DNA from 2 places in the Fictibacillus sp. b24 genome. Region 1 is predicted to be linked to the other one. Evidence: riboswitches for the same ligand, from Rfam matches in the RefSeq annotation. Region 1 holds a riboswitch; the other holds the start of a gene.
What was found. Region 1 has a riboswitch for glycine ahead of gcvT (glycine cleavage system aminomethyltransferase GcvT). Riboswitches for the same ligand answer to the same signal wherever they lie in the genome.
Positions count from the first base shown of each region.

Region 2: it holds a riboswitch for glycine, as region 1 does, so the genes downstream of both, QUF49_RS00820 (amino acid permease) here and gcvT (glycine cleavage system aminomethyltransferase GcvT) in region 1, are expected to answer to the same signal.

Region 1 covers NZ_JAUCES010000005.1:1,560,818-1,564,246, reverse strand. Annotated here, with positions in the region: gene gcvPA (aminomethyl-transferring glycine dehydrogenase subunit GcvPA) at 1-360, opposite strand, end outside; gene gcvT (glycine cleavage system aminomethyltransferase GcvT) at 382-1,482, opposite strand; glycine riboswitch at 1,655-1,740, opposite strand; gene QUF49_RS08020 (DEAD/DEAH box helicase) at 1,858-3,429, shown strand, end outside.
Region 2 covers NZ_JAUCES010000005.1:134,788-138,216, reverse strand. Annotated here, with positions in the region: gene QUF49_RS00820 (amino acid permease) at 1-1,171, opposite strand, end outside; glycine riboswitch at 1,303-1,381, opposite strand; gene QUF49_RS00815 (S8 family peptidase) at 1,613-3,429, opposite strand, start outside.

The DNA of each region.
Region 1 (3,429 bases):
CGTTTGGAATTCGAAGATCGCTTGAAGTTCACCTTGTGAGATTTCAGGCTGATATGGCGTATATGCTGTGTAAAACTCAGAGCGAAGAAGCATATGATTTACGATCGATGGAGTATAGTGATCATACACACCAGCTCCTAAGAATGATGCATGTTCTTTTGTATTTTTATTTAACGCAGCCAAACGGCCCATTTCTTTCACGAGCTCAGGCTCAGACAAAGCTTCCTCAATTTGTAAACGTCCTTTAAAGCGAACTTCTTCTGGAATATCTTGAAAAAGATCTTCTGTCGTTTCAATTCCAATCGTTTCAAGCATTTCCTTTTTATCTTGGGCTGTCATTGGCAAATAGCGGAATGTCATGGTTTCTCCTCCTTAAAAACTCTATTTTCCTCGTTTATAAAATGGTGAAGCAACAACTTTTGCTTTTAAGCGTTTTTGGCGAATCTGTACTTCCACTTCAGTACCTAGCTCTGTAAAGTCCTTTTCAAGCAAAGCAAGGCCTAAATTTTTCTTTAATGTTGGCGATTGTGTCCCGGTTGTAACTTCTCCAATCTTCACATCGCCCTTATATACTTCATAATGAGACCGCGGGATACCTTTATCGATCATCTCAATGCCGACAAGCTTCCTTGGCGCTCCATTTTTCTTTTGTTCTGCCAGTACTTCTTTGCCGATAAAATCTGCTTCTTTATCTGTTTTCACTGCGAATCCGATACCAGCTTCTATTGGAGTGATCTCTTTTGTAAGTTCTTGACCGTATAGAGCAAGTTTAGCTTCAAAGCGTAAAGTGTCGCGCGCCCCGAGTCCAGCCGGGCGCAAGCCGTCTTCATGGCCCGCTTCAAGCAAAGATCTCCACAGCTTTTCTGCATGTTCAGTTTTTAAATAAATTTCAAAGCCATCTTCTCCCGTATAGCCTGTTCGAGAAACAAGGGCGGAGATTCCAGCTAGTGATACATCTTCTTTAAAACGGAAGAATCCGATCTCAGAAAGATCTGTATCTGTTAGCTTCTGTAAAATTTCTTCTGCTTTAGGTCCTTGGATTGCAAGCTGTGCATATTCAGGAGAAACATTTACAAGTTCTACACCTTCTGGCTTTTTGCTGTTTAGCCATTCGAAATCTTTTTCAATATTAGAGGCATTCACAACGAGCAAGTAATCGTTTTCATCTCTTTTATAAATTAAAAGATCATCCACTGTACCGCCGTTTTCATAGCACATAGCCGTATATTGAGCCTGGCCGTTTTGAAGTTTAGAAACATCATTGGTCATCGTATATTGCAGGAACGATAATGCATTCGGTCCTCGTACATCAAATTCTCCCATGTGAGATACATCGAATAAACCTGCTTTTGTTCTAACAGCCTCGTGTTCCTCTTTAATGCTTGAGAACTGAACAGGCAATTCCCAACCACCAAAATCAATTACTTTTCCACCGTGTTCTTTGTATGTTTCGAATAGCGGTGTTCGTAACAATGTAGCCATGTGAATTCCTCCTTTTTCATACTTAAAAATTTTCGGACTTTTCTGGACAAAAAAAGGACAGAAAGACCCCTTAAAATGGGATCCTCTGTCCTGCAACCTGTAAGTTTCTCAAAATATCATTGAGTTTCTTCGTTGGTGGCTTTCATCTATTAAAAAGCACTCTCCAGAGATGCGTCTAGCAAGAGTCTTTTTGCCTGAGAGTTTCACAATTGTTTGCTCCTTCGGCGCCGCTAACGCAGTCTCTCCTCTTACTTTCATTCGCGAGTATGTTATTGTCCAAGGTCGCACATACTATTACTATGTTTACTACATTATTATCCTATCATTTTTACAAATGGAATGGCAACGAACTTTTTTAAAGAAAGGAAATCCGTTATGAAAATCGACGTTCAGTTTCAGCGAGATTGGCACGATGACTTTTTTAAGCGCGTGGAAGAAGATGGACCTTGGGCCAATTGGGAATTGTATAACTTAGCATTAGAGGCAGAACATCACCTGGCAATTCCTGATTTTCTAGGACTTCAAGCTCCAGATCATCTGCCACAGATGACTTTTCTGCCTCATCAGCTGGACGTTGCAACAACCGTTATAGAACAGATGAACGGAAAAGCAATTTTGGCAGATGAAGTTGGACTAGGAAAAACGATTGAAGCAGGATTAATATTAAAAGAATACATGATTAGACGACTGGCAAAAAAGATTCTAATTCTTGTTCCAGCTTCACTTGTTATTCAATGGACAAATGAATTGAATCAAAAGTTCTTTATACCTGCTATTGCACAGAAAAAAGCTTACGTCTGGGAACAATGCGACGTTGTTGTGTCTTCGATTGATACTGCCAAGCGTGCTCCCCACCGTGATATCGTGCTAAATCAGGATTATGATCTTGTTATTATAGATGAAGCACACAAACTCAAAAACAAAAAAACAAAAAACTATGAATTTGTACAGCTGTTAAAAAAGAAGTTCTGCTTGTTGTTAACAGCCACTCCCGTACAAAATAGAGTTGAGGAGATTTTTAATCTCGTATCTTTATTAAAACCTGGGCATCTAGGAAACAGAGAGAACTTTGATAAAGATTTTAAAGAAGATAAATCTTCGCTGAAAAATGAAGAAAAGCTCAAACAGCTTGTTAACAAGGTTATGGTTCGTAACAGAAGAGAAGAAACGGGTCTAAAATGGCCGAAGCGGCTCGTCAAAACGATACCTATTACATTATCAAAAACCGAACGTGACCTTTACGATGAAATCTCCAAACTAAAGCGTGATCCATACTTTGAGAGAAGTAAGTTCTCTATCGTTACATTGCAGCGTGAAGCATGCAGTTCACGTGAAGCTGTTTTTTTAACACTCAAAAATATGCTGCAAAAAGAAGTTCCTACTACCTTGATGGAAAACAGAATCGTGGAATTGATGAAGAAAATTGAGTTGGTCGAACAAAACTCCAAAGCATTAAAAGCTTTAGAACTGATTCAATCCATTGATTCTAAGGTCATCATTTTTACAGAGTATCGTGCTACTCAATTGTATTTACAGTGGTTTTTGCAGCAGCATGGCATCTCTTCTGTTCCGTTTAGAGGCGGATTTAAAAGAAGTAAAAAAGATTGGATGACTCATCTCTTTAAAACACGTGCTCAAGTATTGATTGCAACTGAAGCAGGTGGAGAAGGAATTAACCTTCAATTCTGTCAGCACATCATAAACTATGATCTGCCATGGAACCCCATGCGGATTGAGCAGCGTATCGGACGTATCCACCGTATCGGTCAGCAAGGTGATGTTCATATCTACAACTTTGCCACTCAAAACACAATTGAAGAGCACATTTTAAACCTGCTATACAACAAAATTAATCTATTTGAAAGTGTTATCGGAGAGCTAGATGAGATCTTAACAAAATTTGAGATTAAAAATATTGAACGTCATATTGCAGATATCATGAACACG
Region 2 (3,429 bases), 1.4 Mb from region 1:
ACTTTTTGTGGAGATCTGAACGATGTTTTCGATATTTAATATGGCTTATTAAGATGACGCTCCACACCCAGATAAAACAGATCGCACTGATTGTTGTTACAATCCCAAATGCCTGCTCTGGAATCAGCTTACTCAGGAGCGCTCCCGCTGAAACGACAACGGCAGATATCCAAAGCGCGTTTCCAGGCACATGATTTTTAGTCAGTTTTTTAAAAGATTGAGGCGCCTGCTCACTCTTGCTTAACGTAAATAGAATCCGGCTCGTTGAAAACAATCCGCTGTTACACGCAGATGCCGCAGATGTCAGAACAACGAAATTAATTATTCCAGCCGCAAGCGGTATTCCTATTAAGCTGAACGTTTTAACGAAAGGACTTTCCGCTGCGTTTAATTGTGTCCATGGATTGATGCAAAGAAGGACAATCAAAGCGCCGACGTAGAAAAACAAAATTCTAAGTGGAATCTTATTTATGGCAGAAGGAATATTTTTTCTGGGATTAGACGTTTCCGCCGCCGCCACACCGACCAATTCCACTCCAACAAACGCAAACACAACCATCTGAAACGAAAGTAAAAATCCAGTCATTCCATTTGGAAATAGACCTCCATGCTCCCACAGATTGTTCATTGAAACAGCTCCCGCATCGGTTTGGTAACCAATCACGAGCAAAACAACCCCTATTACAATCAATGCGAGAATGGTAACCACCTTGATCAAAGCAAACCAAAACTCCAATTCCCCGAAAAGCTTAACCGTTAAAAGGTTAAGCCCAAGTAAAAGCAACAAACAGACAATCGCCGGAACCCACTGTGGTATGTCAAACCAATATTGCACATAGACACCGACCGCAATCACATCAGCCATTGCTGTCATGATCCAGCAGAACCAATACGTCCATCCTGTGATAAACGCAGCCCGTGGTCCAAGATAGTCCTCCGCAATATCGGTAAACGACTCATACCCTTCCTTAGAAAGCAACAACTCCCCTAGCGCCCTCATCATAAAAAACAAGGCGATCCCAACGATCAAATAAGCAAATATAACAGACGGCCCGGCAAGCTCAATTGCTTTACCTGAACCTAAAAATAATCCCGTACCAATCGTTCCGCCAATGGCAATCAGCTGCACATGACGGTTGGCTAAATCTCTCTTTAACTCATGCTGTGACACGTATGAATCCTCCTTCTAAGATGAAAATAAAACGTAAAAAAGAGACTGGAAGAATCTCCAATCTCTTGTACATTAGAATATTAAAAAAGCATTACTGCGCTATAAATTACAGGCACAACAAAGTCAAACTTCAATACTCTTCTGTCCTTTTGCCTGAGATGGTGAACCCTTCGGCGCCGCTTACCAAGCGGTCTCTCCAGAAGCTGCTCCTGCTGTAGTACGACCCACAGCAATCATAGCTTGCTATCTATATATTTTTAGTAGTTCTGAATATAGTTTTTAATACTATTACGGAGTTGGGGTTTTGTCAAATGTTTGATACTGGGCTAGCCTTTAAAACACCATTTAACAGTCTTAAAGATTGTTGTTGGTTATAGATTAGTTGATTATAAAAAAGAATTCCAGCTAGCAACTGCTTGGCTGGAATTCCTATTTTAGTTATTAATTTTTTGTTACTAAATAAGCTTTATACTCTTTAACACCAGCTTTTTCTACATATACTCCTAATACCCAATCCCCATTAGGTAAGGTTGTTCCCTTTTGCACGGTACCATCCCATGAAAATTCATGATACGGAGCTTGAGCATTTGTAAATAAACCGATTGTATCCACAAACCCACCAATTGAATTATTTGGCCCTAGCATATAAACATCATACCTTAATACCTCGGCCCCGCCAGGTAAATAAGAACCAACATAGTATGAACCTTCTGCTTCTTTTTCCATAAATGCACCAGTTACACGTGGATAATCAGGCTCACCAACAAAAAGAATCGTCGGAACATCAATAGTTTGATTACCGTCACTTACTTTAATTGTTCCTTCATAATAACCTGGCTTTAATTTAGACGTATCAACTTGAACATTGAAGTTCACCTGTTGAGACTTATTTGCGTTCACCTTCAGGTTATTGCTTGTCATTACTTTAATTCCGTCTGGATTATCTGCAAATTCTACTTTAAAGCTATATGTCTTCGTTTTATCTGAAAGATTTTTAATTTCAAAGCTTTGTCTTTCAGTTTGTTTGCCACTGTCTTTTACAAATTTCCCGAAAGAGTGGCTGCCAGGAGCTACAAGAGTCTTAGTATTCAATGCATCAACAACACGGATGCTTCCTGCTCCTTGCGTATTATGCGGGTACACTTCACCTGTTGCTGGATTAATCATATCTTCTGCAGTGTTCATTAATGCAGCTTTTATATCATCCGTTCCCCAGTGAGGGTGCTTCTGTAATAATAATGCTGCAGCACCAGCAACATGAGGTGAAGCCATACTTGTTCCTTGTAACGCTGCATAACTATTTCCAGGGAATGTACTAACGATATTCACTCCAGGTGCAGAAACATCCGGCTTGATCATCCAAGTATGTGTCACTGGTCCACGGGAAGAGAAGTCAGCCATTGTTTCTCCTACAGCACTAGCAAATTCAATTTCAAAACTCACTGTAACATCATCCACTTTTGCAAGGAGTGCCTGTCCATCAGCTTGGTTCAACATTATCGTTGGAACAGCCATTCCTGGGATTAAAGGCATGCTCCCAGCTTGATTATTATAAAGAACCGCACCTTCTGCACCGGCTTTTTTCGCTTCTATTGCTTTATCAACAAATGGAATTCCGGCTCCACGGCTGATTAATGCTATCTTACCTGTTAAATCTTTGCCTGCAAAATCAGCAGGTGTACCAAAACCTACGTCTACCAGTTCAAAATCTTGATCGTTTAAGGCAAGCAAGTCTGCCTCTGAAGGATGCCCTTGTACAGCTGAAGAGGCATAAGAAACACCATCAGATGATGTTGTTTTTGCAGTGAATACATTATACGGTAATTGAGTAGCCCCAACAGAGATCGCATCACGAGAAGTCCCTGGAGATCCTACTGTCCAGTTATTCGGACCAGAATTTCCGTTAGAAGTTACAGCCACTACCCCTTCTGCCATCGCCCAGTCCAGTGCAATAGAAGTCGCCCAGTCAGGGTTGTTCAACGAGTTCCCTAGCGATAGATTCATAACGTCAGCACCGTCTTGCACGGCTAATTCAACACCGGCCACAACATCTTCTGTCGTACCGCCGTTCGGGCCTAATACACGGTAACCTAATAATTTAGCATCTGGTGCAACCCCTTTGATAGCACCATTCGCCGCTACTGTACCAGAAACGTGTGTCCCGTGGTATTGACCTGGGCCTTCTTGTGGATCGTTATCGTTGTTTACAAAGTCATAACCTTTATATTCACCGAACGCTTGATCCAGATCTGGGTGTG